4 regions of the Lysinibacillus sp. G01H genome follow, and region 1 is predicted to be linked to each of the others. Evidence: riboswitches for the same ligand, from Rfam matches in the RefSeq annotation. Region 1 holds a riboswitch; each other region holds the start of a gene.
What was found. Region 1 has a riboswitch for cobalamin ahead of PSR12_RS14565 (energy-coupling factor ABC transporter permease). Riboswitches for the same ligand answer to the same signal wherever they lie in the genome.

Region 1 (6,104 bases):
AAGAATGATAGACGTAGCTAGGAGACACACTAGATATCCCGTTTTGCTTTAAATAGTAAGAGACGGCTTTTTCGATTGATACGCCTTTATTTAGTTGTACAACATCATAACCTAATGAAGGAATGGAGCGGATGACCTTGGAGCCAATTTTTTTATGTACGTTTTTATCAAGACCTGAATGCTTGATAACAATTGTATCCTTACTCATCCATTTTTCTTCATTCTTCTCTGTTTGTTTTGCACTGTTTGCCAGCATGTTTTTCGCTTTATGCTGTGGTGCCTCAGCAAAGGCAGAAGCAGCAGGAACCATGAGTGCAGCGGATGCTACAACAGCGACTGATTTTTTATACCAACTTTTCAATTGTTATCTCTCCTTGGTGTTATAAATTAAGTCTCGACTATATTAATACGGACAAAGATTAGAAAAGTTTCGTAATGGAGGAAAATTTTTCTTTGCTATTTTAATTTTTGGTAGGTATAACGAAAAAACGGACAGCTAAACACGGCTTGTTTTTCGTATACCTAGCATTGTTAAAAGCTTTAAATCTGTTCTATTAATTGTTGTAACTCCTGCTTGGAACGAGGGATTTTGATATTTTCCTGCAATAGCTTCTTTTTTTGCAAAGCTATGACCATTTCAAAAATCCATGGACGTTCAAGATGCGCGCGATGTAACAATTCGTCTTCATAAAACAAGGTGATTGGATCACCGTTGTAAATGATTTTTCCAGCCTCCATAACAATGATTAGATCGGCCCATTCATAAGCGAGAGGTATGTCATGGGTTGCTAGTAAAATGGTTCTCTCACCATCCTCTAATTTGGCTAAGTATTGTAATACTTGTGTAGCATAATAATTATCAAGACCTGCTGTTGGTTCGTCTAACAAAAGGACAGAGGGCTCCATCGCTAAAACACCTGCCATTGCTACACGTTTTTTCTGACCTACGCTTAAAAAATGAATGGGTTTATCAAGCAAATCTTCCACTTCGGTTTGCGCAACGGCCCAAGCTATTTTTTCTTCCGTTTTTTCAGTAGACCAGCCGAGATTTAATGGGCCAAATGCTATATCTTGCTTGACGGTCCCTGAAAAAAGCTGATGATCTGCATTCTGAAAAACAATGCCGACTTTTTGGCGTAGGGTCTTTAAAGCTTTTCGATTATATTCCAGACCGTGGCCTTCGAATAAAATCGACCCAGCTGTAGGTTTTAAAATACCATTAAGATGCTGAAATAAGGTTGATTTTCCCGCGCCATTATGCCCGAGTATGGCGATTTTTTTACCTTTTGGAATGTTTAATGTAATATCTGATAACGCCTTCGTACCATCCGCATAGGCATAAGATAATTGGTTGAGTTTAAAATAAAACGTTGTCATGTGAAATACCCTCCGTATACGATGAGGACTAGTAAAATTGCTGCCATGCCTAGCCAATTTTTCTTGCTATAAGAGCCCATATCTTGCCAGTAGACAGCCTCGCCTCCACGTGATTGCATGGCGTTGTTGAGCTCCCGGCTACGTTGAAACATTTCCACAAATAATGCCATAATAAGCATGGAGACAGAGCGTAGCCATTGCATCGGTGAATGATAGCCGAGACGTGCTTGCTGGGCGAGATGTATATTTTGCATACTTTCTAAAAACATAAAAATAAAACGATAGGTTAGTTCGACGAGCTCCACTAATAAAGAGGGGAGTCGCCATTGTCGTAGCACATAACATATTCCTTGTACGGAAGTAGTTAGAATTAAAAAGTATAAACAACTAATGCTGCCAAGGACAATAAAGAACAGCTGTTGCGCTGATAACACACTTGCGTTCCCAATAAAAACAGTCCAATTCCTCCATGTAAACGACCAAATATGGGCAGGGAGTGTATTCGTTGATGATGTAAAAGAAAGTAAAATAGATACAAGACTTGTTAATAAGAAAAAGCCAGGTAGCAATAATAGTTTGCCATAGTATGTAAGCGGAATTTTGGCACCTAAAATGATAAAAGCACTCATTACAAAAAATGTAATGAGTGAAAGTCGTTCATCTCTCATGATGAGCGTTATGAGAAGTAATCCAAGTGAAAATATCATTTTTTCTAGCGGATGAACGGCCGCTAGCTTATTCAGATAGGCATACTTATCAATGAGTAACATAATGGTTAACCTTCTTTGTGTTTGCCACGCATATAGCCGATGAAGTAGCCAATAAAGCCAGCACCTATAGCTGCCTGTAGCACGAATAATAAGCTTTCGATTTCACCACTTGGTGGCTCCCATAGACTTTCAAACCATGGCTCATATTCCGCATTGATTTCACCAATAGCTGCTTCTGCTTCTCCATCAGCACCACCAAATTCAGCACCTTTTTGTATGAACAAGGGAATGATGGCTAATAACACAACAATTGCTAATAACAATAAATTTTTTTTCATCTGTTAATGTGCCTCCTTTGTTGAGAAAACACGTAAAGTTTTTAGTTCGCTAATATTGTATTTTTTTAAGAAATTCATCACTATGACCGTTAAAATTCCTTCACTCACTGCTAAAGGAATTTGAGTTAAGGCAAAAATACCTGCAAACTTTGTAAAGGATGCCATAAAGCCTCCAACCTCTGAAGGAAAGGCTAGTGCTAGTTGTACAGAAGTCACAATGTATGTACCTAAATCACCAAGCATAGCTGCAAAGAATACGGCTAGTGAAAATGACAAGCCTACTTTTTGAGCACCTTTAAAGACAAAGTAAGCAATAAAAGGACCAACAATAGCCATAGAAAAGGCATTAGCCCCTAAAGTTGTAATTCCTCCATGAGCTAATAATAAAGATTGAAATAATAAAACGATTGTTCCAATTACACTCATTGCTAGAGGGCCAAAGAGTACTGTCCCAAGTCCTACACCAGTTGGGTGAGAGCAGCTACCTGTAACAGAAGGGATTTTTAAGGCGGATAGCACAAAGGCAAAGGCTCCTGAAAGCCCCAAAAGCATTTTTGTTTCAGGATTTTCATCAACGGTTTTTCGAATAGAACGCAATCCTAGAATGATAAATGGAATAGAGATGACCCACCAAAAAATAGCCCATTCGATTGGTAAAAAACCTTCCATGATATGCATGGCAAAGGCACGTTTTGGCACGATTAAAAAGGCCAGTAAAAAATAACTAAGTTTCCACCATGAAAATTTCAAAAAGCTTTCCTCCTAACTAATTAGTAGATTTTTAGAAGATTGCGTGCGTAATTAAAAAAAGCACTTCTCCACTGGTGGAAAAGTGCATAGCTAAAAAAGCAAATAACATTCTCATCTGCTAAGCCGCACACCTATCCTCGTAGGCTGAAACGATCACTTATTTTTCGGCAGGTCTCCTGGCTCTAGTTCAATGCTTTATAGGTCTTCCCATCCGTTGGACAGTGACATATTCTATAAAGCTCCCTATTACAGTGGCGGGACCGCGCCGGACTCAAACCGGCTTCCCTTTTAAGCAAAATGACAAGCACTTTGCACCGAAAAACATTCAAATTGTGAGATTTCACGACAAAGTGTAACATGAATTTCCATAAATATGCTATACCTTTTATAAATTTTTATAATTAAAGGTCAATGGCGAATATTCTGATAACGATTTATGGGCAAATTATATAGATTGTATAAATTTCATACCTAGTTCCATTCAAAATTGATAAATTTGTCATAAATTTTTAAAGAAATATTGAAATTTTAAAAAAATAAGATATGATAAAGACAGTTTTCTATTTAAAATTCTAATAAAAATTTCATATAAAACGTCAATAAGTGCTCGAATAGCTCGAGATAATAGGGAAATTGGTGAAAATCCAATACAGCCCCCGCTACTGTAATAGCTGATGAAATCGCAAAGCCACTGGTGCAAACTTGGGAAGGTGCGATAGTAAAATGAAGCTTAAGTCAGGAAACCTGCTTATTTGATTGTGCATGCAAACTTTTCGGAGGGAGAAGTTGAAGCGAAAGCGAGTACCTGTATTTCATGCTATTCGTTTTTATTTGGCTTCTACAAAACCTTTACTCTTCGTTATAGAGTAAAGGTTTTTCTTTTTCCAAAAAGCAAATGAGGGGAGACAGAAGATGACAACTTGGAATTTAGAGGGGATGAAAACACATCTCTTTATTTGCAATGGCAGTAGCTGCATGAAAAAGGATGGGGAGGAAATTACCTTAGCCATTCGAGATGAGATACAGCGGCAAGCACTCGATCAAGAAATACATACGACAAGAACGCGCTGTAATGGACGATGCAAGGATGCTTGTGTGGTAATTGCCTACCCCCAAGGAAACTGGTATCGTGTGCCATCAACAGAGCATGCTAGAACACTAGTACAAGATTTATATCATGAATCCTTATACAACGAACATGTCTTTACACTTCATGAAGGTACATTACAGCGTACTGCTCAAACAACTGCCATTAAAGGGATCGAAAAGGTGAAAGAGGGGTAACAACATGGCGCAAAAAGGAAAAATTTTCGTAGTAGGCTTTGGACCTGGAGATTTTAAGCATATTACGACACGTGCAGTAGAGGCATTACAACAAAGTGATATGATTATAGGCTACAAAACCTATGTAGAGCTGATTCAAGATTTAGTAAGTGCAAAATCGATTGTTAGTACAGGCATGACAGAAGAAGTGTCGCGTGCACAGGAAGCCGTTCGTCAAGCAGAAGCAGGGAGCATCGTCTCGGTGATTTCGAGTGGTGATGCAGGCGTCTATGGTATGGCGGGATTAGTATATGAGGTGTTAATTGAGCTAGGCTGGACAGAAGCAACAGGAATTGAAGTAGAAATTGTTCCTGGGATTTCTGCGATTAATTCATGCGCTAGCATACTTGGTGCACCCATTATGCACGATGCTTGTACAATCAGCTTGAGTGACCATCTAACACCTTGGAATTTAATTGCAAAGCGTGTCGAGGCAGCTGCAATGGCAGACTTTGTCATTGCTTTATACAATCCTAAAAGTGGTCGTCGAACAAGACAAATTGTCGAGGCTCAGCGAATTCTCTTAGAATATCGTTCGCCAGACACACCAGTAGGGCTGGTGAAAAGTGCCTATCGAGAACGTCAAGAAGTGACCATGACAACACTAGCAGAAATGCTAGAACATGATATTGGTATGCTGACAACAGTTATTATCGGGAATTCATCAACATTTTTCTATGACAATAAGATGATCACGCCACGCGGTTACCAACGTAAATATACCCTAGGTGAAGAAAAACAGCCATTACGTCCTCATCAACGTTTACGCGAAGAAAATGAACCTTGGGCAATGAACCAAGAGACAGGAACAGCGCGAAATGACTTTACGGCTGACCCTAATGCGGGACGATTTAACAAACCCAGTATAGCCGCTACGTCAAAGCCGAAAAAAACAGCTCTTGAAATGGCTACAGCGGCACTCGCAATGGTAAAAGGGACAAGCGCAGTCAAAGTAACACCGAAGCTTGTACAGCAAAAAATAGAATCTATATTTGAACTAGCAGTAAGCCCTGGAGTAGCCAATAAATTTTTTACTCCCCAGCAAATGATGACGTTAGCAGAGGTTGTTGGGGAGGAGGGGACGATGGAATACACACCAGATCATCAAATTCATTTGAAAATACCAACGACTGCCCCTGAACAGATCACAGAGAAATTACAGGAAGTAGGATTTTTATTAACCCCGATTGGTGATGTGCTATCACTGAAGGCTTGTGATTTTTGCTACGGTGAAAAGGCTGATTCGATACCATATGCAGAGGAATTACAAGAAAAACTAGGCGGTATGTCCTTACCGAAGACATTAAATATCGGCTTTAATGGCTGTGGTATGGCATGTTATCGGGCTGTATTTGATGATATTGGCATCGTCTACCGCAAAAGTAAATTTGATGTCTTTATTGGAGCAAAACCAGTCGGTCGTACGGCTCACGCAGCACAGCCTGTTGTAGAAGGGCTGGAGCCCGAGCAGCTGATTCCACTCATTACAGATATTATTGAAGAATATAAAGCAAATGCTCATCCAAATGAACGCTTATTTAAATATTTTAAACGTGTGAAAAAGATACTGCATTTTACGTATCAAGATATGTCTTCCAAAATAAAA
Region 2 (6,104 bases), 550 kb from region 1:
AATATAAGAATAGGACTTGGCATGTATCGCCTCGAATGCATCAAAAACAGTTAGGACAGCCTTTTCCTGTAAATCGTCTGTATAAGCAGCAACACGATTCATCCCGATATTTGTTTGTACAGTATCCAGTAAGGTTAATCCTGCAAATACTTTTTTATATGTGTCCTGATGCTCAAAGCTTTTCCATTGTTTAATATCTTTACTGACCGCAATTTCTTCTGGAAACCAAATTTGCTTCCATTGCTGGTCCCAAAATATTTGGGCAAGCTCACTTGTTGCCTTATTCCAATTGACTGCCTCATAAATTATATTTGACATGCTACACACTCCTCTAAGCTTTGTAATCGTTGACGAACATAGTAAACAGACTTAATGCCCTTTACCCACGCATAAATGTATACTTTAGCCAATTGTTCGGTTGTCCAATTGTCCGTTACATAAAGCGTCATGGAAATACCTTGGTCAACGTGCTTTTGAGAAGCTGCATATAAATCAATTAAATCATAAGGATTCACATCATACGCCTCCACATATAAATGACTATTGTCATTTGTTAAATGAGGCATTGGATAAATGGTTCTACTATCGGCATAATCACGAACCTCTACGCGCTCTGTACATGGAGCGATTGAAGCCGTACAGCTACGAATATATGAAATACTACCAGTTGGTGCAATAGCCAAACGATAGGAATGGAATAGCCCATATTGCATCACATCTTGCTTTAACGTTTCCCACATCTTGTTCGTAATGATTGGAATATTGCCAAGTGCCTTCAATACAACAGGTGACAATTCTTCCTCAGCTTTATTGATATATTGGTCAAAATAGCTACCAGATGCATAATCACTGTCCTCGAATCGATAGAAGGTTGCAGCTTTTTCTTTTGCCATTTCCATCGAAGATTTCAGTGAATAATAGTTCATCGCTTCCATAAAGTGATCCATGAAATCAATAGACTCTTTAGAGCCGTACAGGATGCCCTCCGTCACCAGATGCCCATGGAGGTTCATACAGCCAAGCCCTACAGAATGCATTAATTGATTGGCTTTTGCAACAGACGGTACATTTTTAATATGCGTCATTTGCGATACATTTGTTAATAGGTGCATCGCTGTATCGACTAATGCGCCGAAATCATTCACTTTACTTGCTGCATGGATATCGATGGAACCTAAGTTACACGATACATCTAATCCATAGTCATTTGGTTGATCCTGATCCGTAATGATACTTGTCTCTTGCACTTGCAGAATTTCTGTACATAGATTGGACATTTTGACACGTCCAATATTTTTTAAAGGATGTACCTTATTGACATTATCATCAAAGATTTCAAACGGGTAGCCTGATTCAAATTGTGCTTTTTTCACCTCTGTATAAAGCTTCCGTGCATTTAAACGTTTAATTTTACGAATTTTTGGGTTATCAAGTAGCTCGTAGTACATGTCTGAAATGGAAAGCTCAGACATACGTTTACCGTATTCTTTAAAAATATCGTATGGGCTAAACAAGACGATATCCTTATCACGTTTCATCAGTTCGAAGAAAATACTAGGTATAATAATCCCTGTTGAAAGGGTTGCGAGGCGAATTTTATCATCAGCATTTGGTTTTTTTGATGATATGAAATTTTCTATGTCTGCATGGAAAATATTTAGATAGACAACACCTGAGCCATTTCGTTGCCCTAACTGATTCGAATAACTGAAAGAATTTTCTAACAGTTTCGCTACTGGGATGACACCACTTGCACGATTTAATATTTCTTTAATTGGATCACCTAAAGGACGTAAATCTGTTAAGTTGACCCCAACTCCACCACCAAGGCGTGATAGCTCTAAACAATAGCCAATATTTTCGGCAATACTATTCATGGAGTCATCCATTGATAACTTAAAGCAGCTGACTAATTCACCACGTGCTTTCTTACCACTATTTAAAGCAGTTGGTGTCGCTGGCTGGTAGGCTTCCATCATTGCTTCGACAGAGCGTTCTGCTAGAGTTGTGTTTCCTTGCGCCAAATACAAAGCAATAATGACAATACGATCCTCATACTTTTCTAAGATCTCTTCCCCGTCACGACTTTTCATAGCATAGCTATCATAAAATTTGCTTGCGCTCATAAAGGATGGGAAGCGGAAATTATAATCATAGGCTTTCTTGTACAGCTTCTTAATAAATTCCATCTCGTACATATCGATAAATGCTTTCTCATAGTAGCCCTCATCAACTAAATAGCGGATTTTTTCCTCAATATCTATAAAATAACGCAAACGTACGTTAACATACTCTAAAAAGTAGCGGCGCGTAGCTTCGCGGTCCTTTTCTAACTCAAGTAATCCAGTTGTACTATAACGATTCAGTACGTCATTATTAAGCTTTAAATAGGTTTTCATCTCATTACCCTCGTTTCATAAAACGTTTGTATTGCTTCGTAATCCGTTTGATTACCTCGTAAATCTAATTTCCTTACTAAGGGTACATGATAGGTAGCGGCGATTTTCTCACCAGCAGCGCCAAATACATGATGGCCGAAATTACTATTGCCACTGGCAACTACTCCTTTACAAAAATCCCTGTTTTTTTCTAAGAAACGTTGTACCTTTGCTGGAATGTCACCTAAACCATCTGTGTAGGTAATTAAAAGATAGGGCTTGTTCAATCGCAATTCCTCCGAGAGCTCGATACATTCTGCCTTTAATTTGGATACAACATTTCGGACATTACCTGTACGACTCGCGTAAACGATCATAGAGCAATCAACTCAATTTGAGAAACAATTTCCTGAACATCTCCTATAAAAGTTTCATTCATCTCTAAAACAGGCACACTTAAAAAACCTGCGTCAATAATCGTTTGCTTTGCCTGTTCATCATGATCGATGTTAACAATTTCAGCTTCAAGTCCTGCACGTTGTAGTTCAGATTTTACCCATAGGCATTTTGGACAAATTGTTTTCGTATAAAGTTTCATAGAAATCCCTCTTTTCATAAAATAAAAAGCCTATCTCCTCTAGAGAGATAGGCTAAATGGAAACGTTAACATACCAAAAATACTGACGTTCCCATCTCTTAATCCCCGAAGAAATGATAAATTTGTTTTATAAAGGCAGGTCTCCTGGCTTTGCTTCATTCTCTGATTCCCTTCCCATGCAAATGCACAGTGGTTGCAATCATCGTCAGCTTCACAGTTGCGGGGACAGCGTCGGAATTGTACCGAACTTCCCTTTTAAACTACATATAGTAGTACCTTTGTAAAACGAACACAATATATAGTTGTTGTTCAATAGTTTTAAGTGTACCATCCTTCAAATGAAAAGTAAATCAAGATTCTAAACTTCTTTATTTTTGGATTATTCAGTATTTTTAATTATGTAGTTCCAAGTAGATTACCACTAATCATTTATACCCAAATCAAAAATCTATTTTAAACGATGAACATCTTTATCTATCAAAATGTATCTAGAATTCTGAAAGAAATGTTCTATTTTAAGTACCATTGAAAAATAGTAGCTTCTATATGTAAATCCTGAAATAATTATCATCTCTTACACGTTTCAAATGACACTCATTAAAAAAGAGCATGCTTTTATCATAACATGCTCTAACCATTCTATCTTTGGGATTATAGTCTAATCTTAACCTCAGTCCCATCCTGAGCTTTGACATCGACTAGCACGAGTCCCTTATAATTTTGTAGTTCCTTGATAATCGGCTTTAGCATTTCTTTGTCGATGAGCGGAAAGGTAAAGTCTATGTTCTTTCGATCGAAGTATGCCTTTGTCCACTTATTGGCTTGTTGCTGAATCCATTTAGAAGTTAAAATGGAGAGGACAATGGTTAGCACGGTATAGGGAACTGGGACTGTAAAGCGAACATCTTTTGCTTTCACTTTTACATGCATCATTCGTCGCCTCTACTCAATGAAGACTGCAACGGAATCCCCGTTTGCTGATTTTATATCTACAATTTGTCCGTCTAATTCATTTTCGATTGCTTCAAGAAGAAGATTGATGTCGATATCTTTTACGTATTTTTCTGATTGTGGAATACTCGCAGCGATGCTGTGTCCTGCCATAAGTACGGCTTTGACAAGTTTAATCGGCAAGTTTACCGTAACATTATCATTTTCGGTGGATACAACACGAACCTTTAATGTTTTTTCTAAATACTTTGTTTTTTCCACAAATTTGTTCTCTGATTCTTCTTTCTGTTGTAGCACTTGAATCAGCTCTGATCCTTTATCCGCATCAATTTTTCCCTCTTGAATCATGGTTAACACTTTTGTGATTTCCTCTTTCATGGTCCGTTCCTCCCTATTCGTCTTTTAAGAGCTTTATCGCTTCATCTGTTGTGATTTCGCCATTTTCCAGCATGCTTACAATTTTTTTCTCGTCTACTTCATTTTTCTTTTTTTGAGCATAGCCAAGGAATGAAATAATGTCGTTTAGCTTGCCTCGAACTGTTGGATACGAAACCCCCAGTTCCTTTTCAACCTCTTTAATGTTTCCTCGGCAGGTTAAAAATACTTCCACAAAATGAAGCTGATCCTGTGATAAGGATGCTAGCTTCGACAATTCAAATTCATTTTCAATGGTCGTGTGACAATGAGAACACTGTAACTTCGTAATTTTTAATGTTCTACTACAGACAGGGCAATTTGTGATTACTTGATAAGCCATAGTGAACTCCTTCCTTTAAGTTAAGTTGATTATATAACAAAGAAATTAAATATGTAAATAATAAAAATTGATTTTTTTTAATTATAAAATAAATAAAATTAATTATTAAATTAAAAATGTTAATTAATCATTGCTGTATTGCTTGTCCTAAGCAATTTCAACTTTACTCTATGTATGTCTTTTCTATTTCTACTTGTAGCTAGCGGCATCAGTTAGATAATGACAGTTTAGAATTGAAAATAAGGTTACATTGTATTCTGTAAAAAAATTTGTTACTATAAAAAGACAATTATGAGAGGACTGATGAATGGACAATGAAGAACTAAACTATATTTTCATTTGAATTGAATGATTTCAAACACAAAATATAGGGTTAGTCTATCCATTTTTAACAATCAGTTTGCATTGTATTTGTCATGACACAAATGGCAAATTGTATTTATTCAGTGAAAGACTAATCCTTCCAATGCACAATTGGAGGGATTTTTTCTTGCTTTCATAGTTGATTTTGCACCTTTCATTTACCCATAAAGGAGAGGGAAAATATGAGCGATTCAGAAACTATTGTGACGCATGTAACACTCCGTATAAGTCGTTAATATCCATCTGCTTATACGGAGAAATAAAACATAGATGGATAGACCGACTTTGTATGAAAAGTAAACTGTTGTAATACAAAGGAGGAATTATCATGTCCATGATACAAGTACAAAACTTAACTTTTTCTTATCCAAGCAGCTTTGACAATATTTTTGAGAATGTCAACTTTCAAATCGATACGGATTGGAAACTTGGATTTATCGGTAGAAACGGACGAGGTAAAACAACATTTTTTCAGTTGTTATTAGGAAAATATGAGTATAGCGGAAAAATCATCTCTTCTGTAGACTTTACTTATTTCCCCTACCCTGTTTCAAATCCAAATAAATATACCCACGAAATATTTGAGGAAATTTGTCCTCAGGCAGAGGATTGGGAATGTCTACGTGAAATAGCTTACCTACATGTAGATGCAGAGGTCATGTATCGTCCTTTTAAAACATTATCCAATGGCGAGCAAACAAAGGTGCTGATTGCTGCGTTGTTTTTGACAGAGGGTCAATTTTTATTAATTGATGAGCCAACCAATCATCTAGACACGGATGCACGAAAGACGGTTTCAGATTATCTTCGCAGGAAAAAAGGATTTATTTTAATTTCACATGACAGAAGCTTTTTAGATGGCTGCGTTGACCATATTCTATCGATCAATAGAGCCAATATTGACGTTCAAAGTGGAAACTATTCTTCTTGGAAGTTAAATTTTGATCGACAGCAGGAGCACGAAGAAGTAACCAATCAACGACTGCAAAAAGATATCGACAGATTAAAACAATCCTCAAAGCGTTCGGTAGGATGGTCTAATCAAGTGGAAGCCTCC
Region 3 (6,104 bases), 1.3 Mb from region 1:
TGATGTTTTTTTTGCATGTTTCCCTGACGAATTCTAGAGTGGAAGAGGAACTAGAGCGTTTACAAGCGAGAGGAAATTCACATCGTACTATATTAGAACAGAACTTCAATAATGAAACATTAGCACATGTCGTTCTTATGGAATCAGAAGCAAGTACAGATGTCGTGGTGACTGACCATTTCGGAACAATCCTTGCATCCTCACAACCACATCAAGAAATGAGTGATCTGATTCGTGAGATAGAGGGGGAAATACCTTATGAAGGAAGGGTTTTACAAGACAATTGGCAAGAAGTTAAAGCTATTGCGACCATAAGCCCTATTCAAAATCAGCAAGGAACGATTGGCTATGTATTTATGTTTCAAAATACCGATTCCATCCATGCATTAATGAAACGGCTCAATAAGCATTTTCTCATCGTGGGTATTGTATCTAGTCTTGTCAGTATTGCAGTCATTGTTATTCTATCTCGCAAGTTGGCTAAACCACTTATTCAAATGAAAGAGGCTACATTGAAAATGAGTAAGGGTGATTTTACAGTCGCTCTTTCAACGAATGGAAAAGACGAGCTTGGGGATTTATCAAATGCTATCCAGCTTTTATCCAATGATTTAAATCATCTAAGGCAAGAGCGTAAGGAGTTTTTATCGAGTATTGCACATGAGCTTCGTACACCGCTAACTTTTATTAAAGGCTATACAGACATTCTTGCTAAACGGGATTTAACAGGGCAAGATCGTCAAAAGTATTTAGCTATTATAATAGAAGAAACAAATAGACTTTCTAGATTAATTAAAGATTTATTTGATTTAGCGAAAATGGATGAAAACTCATTTGTAATTGAAAAACATTGCTTACATTTAGAGCCGTTTTTCACAAGCATTGAAGAAAAATTAAGTCCCGCTTTTCAAGATAAAAGTATCTATTTGGTTGTCCGTTGTGATAATGGCTTAACACTATGTGCCGATGAAGCAAGACTTGAGCAAATCCTGATTAATCTATTAAATAATGCATTAATCTATTGTGCGCCAGGAGATATGACTACAGTCACTGTAAAAAAAGACAGTGGAATTTTAAGCATCACCGTTGAAGACACAGGGAAAGGAATTCCAAAGAAGGATTTACCATATATTTTTGATCGGTTTTATCGAGTGGAAAAATCACGTAGTCGTGCTTTAGGTGGATCTGGACTTGGGCTTGCTATTGTCAAGGAGCTTGTACAAGCACATGGGGGAGAAATAAAGGTTAGAAGTGAAATCAATAAAGGGACTACTTTTGAATTATCATTTAAAGGAGTAGAAACGAATGAAAACGATTTTATGCATTGATGATGAACCAAGAATGTTAGATTTATTAACCCTTTATTTGGAACCACTATTTCTTTGTAGAGCAATGACTTCTATACAAGAGGCATTGGATTTTTTAGAAGAAGAACATGTGGATTTAGTTCTTTTGGATATTATGATGCCAGAGATGGATGGGTGGCAGGTTTGCCAGGAAATTAGGAAGTTTTGGGATGTTCCTATCATTATGCTTACTGCAAAAGGAGAACACGCTGATGTTGTAAAAGGTTTAAACCTTGGTGCTGATGACTACATTTTAAAGCCTTTTGATGAGGAAGAGTTGTTAGCACGCATACATGCTGTATTAAGAAGAACGATATCTGTAGAAAAAGTGATTAACTTTGAAGGGCTTTGTCTAGATCGAGAGTCCTTTGAAGTATATTTTCAACATAAGGCAATTCCATTAACACCAAAGGAATTTGCCATGCTCGCCCTATTTTTAGATTATCAAAATAGAGCATTTTCTAGAGAACACCTTATACATGCCGTTTGGGGATATGATGTAACGATTGAAGATCGTACCATTGATTCACATGTACGTAATTTACGAGAAAAATTAAGAAAAAGTGGTTTTCCTGCGGATGATTACTTGCAAACCGTTTGGGGCATCGGCTATAAATGGCATAAGTCTGCAAATAGAAAGCGAATGGAACATAAAAGCTAGAAATAACCTCTACCAGAATTGAAGGTAGAGGTTATTTCTATTATTTTGGACTAAGCTCTTCTTCTGTTACCCATTTATGATTTGTTACAGCTTCACCACTTGTAGTGGAAGTATAATCGACCATGTATACAGTTGTTTGCACAGCCTCGTCAATAAGGACAGTCGCATTTTCCATACCTTCCATATGTGTTGCGTCCGTTTTTACTTCTGTTCCAGGAGCCAGTGGTGCTTCTTGTGGGTCAATTAATTCTTCATGAATCACCCACTTATGCTTTTCTATTCGCTTTCCACCAGATGTAGGCTCATAGGAAATAACATAAGCAGTTGTATTATAGGCACCTACTATTGTTGCTTCTGCCCCTTTCATACCTTCCATATGTCCATCTGTAATAATGGCTGTGCTCCCTACAGGAAATTTCGGGTTTTCAGCTTTTTTTAATGTTACTGGTACATCGCCAGAACTTGAATGGTTCATTGTAGAATGATCCATTTTTTCAGAAGTTTCATTAGAAGTGGACGCTGGTTCTGTTTGATCCTCTGTACAAGCCGATAAACTAATTAGAGCGACTACTGATAATAGTCCGACTGACCATCTTTTATTGAATTTCATATGATATCCTCCTCACTATATGCTCCTAATGTAGCAAATAAATGTGCAGAAACGATGGATATGACCCTATGAAAAACATTTCTTTAGTCTGGCACAATTAGGTGGGGAGATATGCTATTGAATGGGCATGATCTTCAATGTTTTTTGTAATCTATGGGCGAAGATACCAGCAAAAATAGCTAAAATAATATCTTTTGGTAGTGGAGGAATCATCCAAAGCCAAGCGAGCTTATATGAAAAATTCTCTGGCGCACTTGCCCAAAGCTTATATGCAAAAAACATCCAATTTGTTCCTATCAAATAATTTATAGCCGTTGCTACCAAAGCAGCTACGATAAAACTTTTCTTTGTCCCGCTTCGTTCCACGATCAACCCTGCAACAAATGCCGCTAATATAAATGTAATAATAAACCCAAAGGTAGGGCTTAAAATTTGGCCAATTCCACCACCGAAACGAGCAAAGACAGGAGCTCCCGCCAATCCTACGCACATATAAATTGTACAGGCGAGCGCACCTTTTCTACTACCAAGAATAAGCCCTGCTAAAGTTGCAAAGAAGGTTTGAAGCGTAATGGGTACACCACCAACTACCATAAAGGGTGCAAAGGAAGTGATATTATCACCCACCATCATTAGCGTTGAAAACAATCCAATGTAGGTAATGTCAATAGTTCTTAACTTATGGTGACTATGTTGTGTAACAGTTGCCATGAATTTCACCTCGTTTTATAAGTTATTACTGCTAGTGTAAAAAACGAATGCTATTGTGTCAACCTTATTATTATTAATAGTTAACTCAAATATTGGGTTAAATAGAAGTAGACTATCTATCTATAAAAATGTATGATAGAACCGTCACAATTTTATAACTTCAAATACTATTGGTGTGACATTTTTGAATGTCACTTAAAAGGGAAGTCGGTGGAAGTCCGACGCTGTCCCGCAACTGTAACGAGGAATCCTATAATATGATTTGCCACTGTTTAAGAATGGGAAGGTAATTATAGGATAGTGAATCGAAGCCAGGAGACCTGCCATTTAGTAATACCTGTAATGCCCACGAGGATGCAAGCAATTACGGACAATAGCTGGATATTTTTCTGACTTTGTTTAATCTAGGGTATTTCTATGCGCATTTTCGCATGGGATACCTTTTTTTATTGCTTCATTCATCAATATTCAGTAGGAGTTTAAAACAGATGAATAAAAAATTTATGTTATTTTCCTTCGTACTTTTCATGGTATTAATTGTTTCAATGACCTTTGCTGTAATGGTTGGCTCAGTTTCAGTTACACCGTTATATGTATGGAAAGTTATTCTTTCTAAAATTCCTTTTATACAAACTTCGATCGAGCAAGATTGGAGTCGCTCTCAGGAAATCATCATCTGGCAAATAAGAGCACCTCGTGTTTTGCTAGCTGCTATAGTAGGAGCGGGGTTAGCCATTGCAGGGGCAGCCATTCAGGCACTTGTACGTAATTCTATTGCAGACCCGTATATTCTAGGGATTTCTTCAGGGGCAGCTGTAGGAGCTACTTCTGTGATTATTTTAGGAGCCTTGTCATTTTTAGGTATTTACGCTCTTTCAGTATCCGCATTTCTTGGTTCATTACTTGCCATTACACTTGTTTTTTTCTTATCACGTGTTGGGGGACGTGTCTCTATTTTCCGCTTGCTATTGGCAGGCATGGCTGTGTCCTTTATCTTAACGGCTATCTCTAACTTTATTTTAATGATGTCAAAGCAAGAAGGGGCCTTAAAGGCTGTTATGTTTTGGATGCTAGGTAGTTTAGCTGGAGCCAAATGGAATAGTATTGTGATTCCAGCCTTCGTATTCTTGGTTGTATTTGGGCTACTGTGGCTACACTATCGTAATTTAAATTTATTATTACTAGGAGAAGAGGCGGCAGTGACATTAGGCGTTAATCTTCAGCAATTCCGTATTCAGTTAATACTATTAGTATCTCTATTAACTGGTGTGCTTGTCGCAGTTAGTGGTTCTATAGGATTTGTGGGATTGATTATTCCCCATATTGTGCGTTTAATTGTGGGCTCAAACTATAAATATGTCATACCTATTAGTGCTTTAATAGGTGGAATATTCTTAGTGTGGGCAGATGCCTTTGCTCGAATCATTATTGCTCCTCAGGAAATGCCAATTGGTATTATTACAGCTTTTTGTGGGGGACCATTTTTCATTTGGCTTCTCCGTCGTAACAACTATTCTTTCGGTGAAGGAGATTAACGTCCATGACATTAGAAGCGAAACAAGTATCATTCTCCATTTACGATCAGCGTATACTACATGATGTAAGCATTCAAATAAAAGAAAAGCAATTTGTTGGATTAATTGGTCCTAATGGGAGCGGAAAATCAACATTGTTAAAAAATATGTATCGTCTCCTAAAACCTGAAAGCGGAACGGTAGTATTAAATGAGCAAGATATATTAAAGCAATCAAGTAAATCAATTGCGAAAAATTTGGCTGTTGTAAGCCAAGAGACACCCGTATTATTTGATTTCACTGTGCATGATTTAGTCAGTATGGGAAGAACACCACATAAAAAGCTGTTAGAGCTTGATCAAGAGAAAGATTTTCAAATTGTTAAAGAGGCTCTTAGGCAAACGGGCATATCGCATTTAGAGAAACGAAGCTTTAGTTCGCTTTCTGGTGGCGAGAAAAAGCGTGTCATGGTTGCAAGGGCACTCGCTCAACAAGCACAGGTATTAATATTGGATGAGCCGACGAATCATTTAGATATTCAACATCAACTTCAACTTATGGATTTAATTCAGACCTTGCATTTAACCGTAGTAGCAGCTTTACATGATTTGAATATCGCTGCTATGTATTGCGATCAAATTTACGTTTTACAGCAAGGGCGAATAGTTTGCCATGGTACACCAGAGGAAGTACTTACCCCAACAGTGCTACAAGATGTATTCGGTGTTTTTGCAGATATTCAAATACATCCACTGACAGGGAAGCCGTATCTTACATATGTTCCTGAACAGTTCACGAAGAGGTTTAGCCAAATATAGAAAGCGAGATCTTCTATTAGATACATAAAACATCCTTTAAGGAGTGACTGTATGCAAATAGCCTTTACGAAAATGCATGGTATTGGCAACAGCGATATCTATCTTGATCTTTTCCAGCATGATTACAAGGAAGATATCTTTTGTGAATTGGCTCAAAAAATGGCCAATGTCCATACTGGTATTGGCTCGGATGGATTGATTATTATCCAACCATGCCATATTAAATAAAATGAATACAGGACGCTTCCGATTTAAGAGTGGCGTCCTGTATTGTAGAGCCATTAAGATACTGCTTTTAAGCCTGCTACACCTATGATAATTGCTATGATACTGATAATACGTGATAAATTTTTAGATTCACCAAAGAAAATGATATTTACGAGTACAGCTCCAACAGTACCAATTCCTACCCAAACAACATAGGCAATACTTAACTGCAAATAG
Region 4 (6,104 bases), 720 kb from region 1:
TAAGGCGATAAACAATTGCTCTGCCTGCTCAATTGGACAACGATAGTCTTTTTCACCATGTAAAATCAATAATGGTGTCTCCACTTTGTCTACATACTTCAGCGGCGAATGATGCCATAGCTTCTCTATATCATCGAGTCCTGCTTGAATTTGCCAGTCTGTAAAGTAATAGCCGATATCACTGACACCAGCAAAGCTAATCCAGTTCGAAATGGAGCGCTGCGTCACAGCTGCTTTAAAGCGATTTGTATGGCCCACAATCCAGTTAGTCATAAAACCACCGTAGCTTCCACCAGTTACTCCTAGACGATCCTGATCAATAAAATCATAGTGCTCCAGAGCGTAGTCTACCGCTGCCATTAAGTCCGCATAATCATTACCACCATAATCGCCACGTACTGCATCAACAAATTTTTGGCCATAGCCATGACTACCACGCGGATTAGTGTAAAGCACTGCAAAACCTTGTGCAGCAAGGATTTGGAATTCATTAAAGTAGGTATTGCCATACATTGCATGTGGACCACCGTGGATTTCAAGAATGAGAGGATACTTCTTCCCTGCTTCATAGCCAACTGGCTTCATAATCCAGCCATTGACCTTCCAGCCTTCTGCACCTTCAAATTCTATACTCTCTGGAACAGCTAATGTTTTGGTCTTTAAAAATTCTTCATTAATGGACGTCAACTGTTCTGTGTCACCCGTTTTTAGGTTCACATAAAACAGATCGCCTGGATTGGTCGTTGTGCTAATAGCCACAATAGCCTGATCGTTTTGCGCATCAAGTGAGAAGCCATAAACATATTGATCATCATGGATAGCTGGGTAAATTTCGCCATCTACATTTCCGTAATAGATCGCCGCATTGCCGTGATCTGTGACTTGGAAGTAGAAGCTATGATTATCATTCATCCATTGCACACGTGGTGACGCTACACCTTGCAGGAAATCACCGATGACAAAATCACCGACAGGCGCATCAAATTCACTTGTTACACAGTTTAGTAGTTTTTGCTCCATGTCATAAATCCAAAGCTTCGCTTGTGTGGCATTTTCAAATTCACGTTCTCCTCCTACAAAAGAAAGATAGCGACTATTCGGAGACCAAGCCGTTTGGTAATATGCTCCCGAACCTTCTGTTAGCTTGTGACTCTGTTTCGTTTCAAACTCCAATAAATAGATATCCACATTGAATGAGAAATCTAAATCCTCCGCTTTATCTGCTAAATACGTAAGGTATTTGCCATCTGGCGACCAAGTACCCAGATGGAAGTACTCTTTGCCTTCTGTCACTTGTTCTAGCTCTCCTGATTCCACATTGACAATGGCAATATGGGTAAACTGCTCCATATCAATAAATCCACCAGCATCCGATTTGTGTTTCATTTTCTCGATTTCTAGTGGCTTTAGTTCTTTATCCTTTTTCTTCTCATCCTCCGCTTTATCTAGGATGGTTTCATCTTTCCCTAGCACGACTGAAAAAGCAATTTTCTTGCCACATGGTGACCAGACAGGGGATGTCGCTCCATTTTTACAATGTGTCACCTGTTTTCCCTCTCCACCTGCTTTCGAAAGAACATAAATTTGTGACTTACCTGTTCTCGTTGACAAAAATGCAATTTGACTGCCATCTGGTGACCAAACAGGGGAACTCGTTCTATCTTCACCAAATGTCCATTGCTGTGGTGTTTTGTCCTTCAAGTTTATGTAAAACAAATTCGATATATAGTCATTTTTCTTCTCGTCCATACGAGTCTCTACATAAACTACCTCTGTCCCATCTGGTGAAAGCTGTGGATCTGCTACTGATTTTAAGCGATAAAGATCTTCTGGTTGAATCCCTTGTTTCGATGTCATGTTCTTGCTCCTTTGTATTGTAATTTTCTGTGCCTTACTACAATACTTCGACACCCTAAGTAATATTCCTGCTATTTAATTGAATTTTTTACTAGTTCCCAATATTCTGCGGACTTTGTTCTGCGATAAAATTTGTAAAAGGGCTCATTTGGGCGAGCATGCTCCTTATATAGGTTGATCAGGTGCAGTAAAAAATCTTCAATTTGTGTGACGTCTACCCTCTTAGCGAATAACGTACCAGCCTGTGCCTTTGCTCCCATCGGTACTGCCCCTAAATAGACATCAAAGCTTTTTTGTTGGTAAACGAGTCCAATATCATCATAGACTGCATTGTAGCAAGCTGATGCACAGCCATTAATATTGACACGCACTCTTGCAGGTACCTTCATCCCCTCTATAGCATGATAGAGCTGTTCGGTTATCGGCGCAGCCTCCATTTTCTCCCCATCACAAAAATCGCAGGCCTTCATGGCTATGATTGAACCAGAGGGAGCAACATAAAGACCTGCTTCCTGTAAGGCTTGCACCGCTTCTGTGGCATCGCACGTTGGTATGGATACGAGTATACTATAGGAAGCAGAATATTTTATCGCCCCCTTTTCGCCAGCAATTTCGGCTATTTTTTGGAATTGTGCAGGCGTATAATGCTTATTAATAATGCCCGGGCTAACGGCTAGACGGGTAAACTCACCATGACGGTTTAGTGTTTCAAATGTTTGATCTGGTACATTTTTTTGAAATGCGTTCATTTTTATCGCTCCTTATAAAAAAGGAGCTAGCAAAACGCTAGCTCGAATGGATTAAAAGTTTTCAGGATAGAAGCCCTTGGCTAAAATTTCAATGGCCTCTGCTGCACGAACCCCTTCAGACGCTGCTGAAAGTGGCAGGATGACAAAGCGCTCATTTTTGACCGCTTCCATCTCCTTCAATGCTGGATCATTTTTTAAGAATTGGATCTTTTGGTCTGCCGTTGTTTCACCGTAATCAATCACGACAACTACCTCTGGGTTGCGGTCTACTGCATCTTCCTTCGACACAGTTGTCCATCCTGATTCCACATCACCAAAGATATTTTGACCACCCGCGATTGTCACCAGCTCATTCATAAAGTTTTGACCAGCTGTAAATACATCCTTTTCACCGCTATCAAACACAAGAACACGTAATTTTTCGCTATCTTTTGGTAATTTAGCTTGTACTGCCTCTACATCTTTCGTCATTTGCTCAATTAAAGCTTCGCCACGATCCTCAATACGGAAAATCTTCGCGATATGGCGAATATCAGTGAAAATATCCTCTAATGTTGGCTTTGTCATGTTGGAAGCCGTATGTAAATACGTATGGATGCCTAATTCTTCAAGCTCTTCTGGTGTGCCTACACCCTTTTCGCCAAAGCCACTTTTCCAGCCTGCATATAGGAAATCTGCCTCGGCATCAATGACTTGCTCCTTCGTTGGGTATTGATCGGAAAGCACAGGGACTTTGTCGTATGCCTCTTGCAGTGGCTCATAGATTTTATCATCTAAGTAAGCTGTCCCTACCATAGAATCCTCTAAGCCAAGTGCTAGCATAATTTCTGTCACATGCTGATTTAAGCTAATCGCTTTTGTTGGTGCTTCCGTATATGTTTGACTTGTGTCATTGTTTTCAATGGTTACTTCGGCTGCCGCCTCAGATGGCTCAACCTTTTCACCTTGTGCTGCTGATTCCGTTTTGTCTTTTGCATTACAAGCCCCTAAAACAGCGACCAAGGCAATGATCATCATTAGCCATATACTTTTCCATTTCTTCATGTCCTTTTCTCCTTTGTTGTTAAAATATAGAAAGAAATCAGAGATTTCTTTACTACCCAGGTGTTTGGAAGGGCATAAAAAAAACCCTCTTGTCGCCAAGAGAGTAGCATAGTGAAATAACGGTATATTACCTGTATCACTATCCCCATCCTCGTGGTTCTTAGTCAAAAAATACATACTGGCAGGTATCCTGGCTTAGGTTCATCATCTATACGCCTTCCCATAGTTTCACTACAGTGGCATGCTGTATAGACTCCCCATTTACAGTTGCGGGACAGCATCGGAATTGCACCGATTTCCCTTTTAAGCAAATGACAAATGCCATTTGCACCAATACGTTCTATAATGGTCAATACTATTGATAGACTAGCAGAAGAATATTTATCGCGCAATCAGTAGTATGACACTAAAAGTATAATCATCATTATATTAGCACTATTTCGACATAAAGACGAACTATTTTACAAGAAATATAGAAGCTAGTATTCTGTTACAATAAAAAGATAGCATTCTATAGAAACGAGGATTTCTTATGTACAAAACAATTGGTGTACTTGCGCACGTGGATGCAGGGAAAACGACCTTTTCTGAGCAAGTACTTTTTCATACAAATAGTATCCAAGCCCGTGGTCGAGTTGATCATCAGGATACCTTTCTTGATAATCACGAGCTGGAGCGCAGACGAGGCATTACGATATTTGCCGAGCAGGGGCGTATGCGCATTGGCGATGATACATACACATTGATTGATACGCCAGGGCATGTCGATTTCTCCCCTGAGATGGAGCGTGCCATTCGTGTGATGGATTATGCCATTATGATCATTAGCTCTGTCGAAGGGATACAAGGCCATACAGAAACAGTATGGCAACTTTTACGTCAATACCATGTCCCTACCTTCTTCTTTATCAACAAAATAGATCGTGAAGGTGCCAATGTGGAGGCTGTCATCAGGCAGCTTCGCAAAGATTGCTCACAGCATGTATTGTTCATCGATGAGCCACTGCGAGCAGACTATGTGTCAAATAGCATCATGGAATGGCTAGCGGAGCGCGACGAAAAATTGCTTGATGCCTTTCTGAATGAGTCATTGGAGCATGAACAGTGTCTTGCTCAGTTACAGGGAATGATTAAAAATGAATGTGCCTTCCCTTGCTTTGCTGGCTCTGCCTTAAAGGATGAGGGCATTCAGGAATTTCTTGACCAGCTCCCGCTGTTAACGAGTACCGATTTTGACAAGGTTGCCCCGTTTGAGGGAGAGGTTTTTAAAATTCGTCATGATGGTCACCAGCGTTTAACCTTTATGAAGGCGGTCAAGGGTTCATTGCATGTGCGTGATGAATTTTCATTTAGCGAAGTAACAGAAAAAGTAACTGAAATTCGCCTTTATAACGGCAGTCGCTATGAGACCGTTCAACAGGTAGAGGCGGGAGAAATTTTCGCTGTCAAAGGGCTGAGCCAGGCAAACATTGGGGATCGAATCGGTACAACGATGCTATCCCAGCCCTATGAGCTTGTCCCAACCTTACAGGCAAAGGTTCAATATGAGGGCGATCAGCATATCAAGGAAGTGCTCCAGTTTTTCCGTTTACTCGAAGCAGAAGAGCCGTCCTTGCGTGTGGTCTGGCTGGAAAAATTTCAGGAAATCCATGTGCATATTATGGGTGTCATTCAATTAGAGGTCCTGACAGAGGTATTCATGACGCGTTTTTCAATAGCTGTCTCCTTTGGTGAGCCGCAAATTTTATATATGGAAACCATTGCGACCCCCGTAACAGGCTATGGTCATTTCGAGCCCCTCAAGCATTATGCCGAAGTTCATTTATTAATGGAGCCAAATCCACGTGGAACAGGTAATACCTTCAGCAATGCCTGTCATGCAGATCATTTATCTTTAGGCAATCAGCGCCTTGTTGAAAAGCATCTGTTTGAGCGTGACCATCATGGGCTACTGACAGGCTTCCCTGTAACAGATATTCATTTTACACTTCTAACAGGTCGCGGGCATAATGAACATACATCGGGGGGAGATTTCCGCGAAGCCAGTTTCCGTGCACTGCGTCAGGGGCTGGAGCAGGCACAAAATGTCCTACTTGAACCCTATTATCGCTTTAAAATGAAGGCTTCAAACGACTTTATCGGCCGTATGATGAATGATATTCAGCAAGCAGCAGGCACATTCGATGACCCGATTTTATCCGAAACGGATGTTATCCTAACAGGTCGTGCGCCTGTTGCCACTTTAATGAGCTACAGTACAACCTTTGCCGCCTATACAAATGGGAAAGGTGCACTCACTCTCCAATTTGATGGCTATGATGTGTGCCATAATACAGAGGATGTGATTGCACAGATTGGCTACGATAAAAATGCAGACCCTGAGTATAGTTCCTCTAGTATCTTTTGTGCAAAGGGCAAAGGATATTCGGTTCCATGGCAAGAAGCACAGGCAGC

Region 2: it holds a riboswitch for cobalamin, as region 1 does, so the genes downstream of both, PSR12_RS11630 (glutaredoxin family protein) here and PSR12_RS14565 (energy-coupling factor ABC transporter permease) in region 1, are expected to answer to the same signal.
Region 3: it holds a riboswitch for cobalamin, as region 1 does, so the genes downstream of both, PSR12_RS20965 (FecCD family ABC transporter permease) here and PSR12_RS14565 (energy-coupling factor ABC transporter permease) in region 1, are expected to answer to the same signal.
Region 4: it holds a riboswitch for cobalamin, as region 1 does, so the genes downstream of both, PSR12_RS10755 (ABC transporter substrate-binding protein) here and PSR12_RS14565 (energy-coupling factor ABC transporter permease) in region 1, are expected to answer to the same signal.

The regions. Positions count from the first base shown of each region.
Region 1 is NZ_CP118397.1:2,851,889-2,857,992, reverse strand. It holds gene PSR12_RS14585 (S8 family serine peptidase) at 1-361, opposite strand, end outside; gene PSR12_RS14580 (energy-coupling factor ABC transporter ATP-binding protein) at 541-1,377, opposite strand; gene cbiQ (cobalt ECF transporter T component CbiQ) at 1,374-2,147, opposite strand; gene PSR12_RS14570 (energy-coupling factor ABC transporter substrate-binding protein) at 2,153-2,425, opposite strand; gene PSR12_RS14565 (energy-coupling factor ABC transporter permease) at 2,429-3,175, opposite strand; cobalamin riboswitch at 3,325-3,509, opposite strand; cobalamin riboswitch at 3,760-3,941, shown strand; gene PSR12_RS14560 ((2Fe-2S) ferredoxin domain-containing protein) at 4,088-4,459, shown strand; gene cobJ (precorrin-3B C(17)-methyltransferase) at 4,464-6,104, shown strand, end outside.
Region 2 is NZ_CP118397.1:2,299,926-2,306,029, reverse strand. It holds gene nrdF (class 1b ribonucleoside-diphosphate reductase subunit beta) at 1-318, opposite strand, end outside; gene nrdE (class 1b ribonucleoside-diphosphate reductase subunit alpha) at 306-2,399, opposite strand; gene nrdI (class Ib ribonucleoside-diphosphate reductase assembly flavoprotein NrdI) at 2,396-2,755, opposite strand; gene PSR12_RS11630 (glutaredoxin family protein) at 2,752-2,976, opposite strand; cobalamin riboswitch at 3,094-3,271, opposite strand; gene PSR12_RS11625 (hypothetical protein) at 3,628-3,909, opposite strand; gene PSR12_RS11620 (SHOCT-like domain-containing protein) at 3,919-4,305, opposite strand; gene PSR12_RS11615 (DUF2089 domain-containing protein) at 4,319-4,684, opposite strand; gene PSR12_RS11610 (Lsa family ABC-F type ribosomal protection protein) at 5,376-6,104, shown strand, end outside.
Region 3 is NZ_CP118397.1:4,119,438-4,125,541, reverse strand. It holds gene PSR12_RS20985 (sensor histidine kinase) at 1-1,328, shown strand, start outside; gene PSR12_RS20980 (response regulator transcription factor) at 1,306-2,007, shown strand; gene PSR12_RS20975 (YdhK family protein) at 2,048-2,617, opposite strand; gene PSR12_RS20970 (biotin transporter BioY) at 2,732-3,328, opposite strand; cobalamin riboswitch at 3,483-3,670, shown strand; gene PSR12_RS20965 (FecCD family ABC transporter permease) at 3,817-4,863, shown strand; gene PSR12_RS20960 (heme ABC transporter ATP-binding protein) at 4,869-5,660, shown strand; gene PSR12_RS20955 (hypothetical protein) at 5,712-5,888, shown strand; gene PSR12_RS20950 (DMT family transporter) at 5,942-6,104, opposite strand, start outside.
Region 4 is NZ_CP118397.1:2,132,682-2,138,785, reverse strand. It holds gene PSR12_RS10765 (S9 family peptidase) at 1-1,857, opposite strand, end outside; gene PSR12_RS10760 (precorrin-3B methylase) at 1,929-2,606, opposite strand; gene PSR12_RS10755 (ABC transporter substrate-binding protein) at 2,658-3,650, opposite strand; cobalamin riboswitch at 3,814-4,000, opposite strand; gene PSR12_RS10750 (elongation factor G) at 4,183-6,104, shown strand, end outside.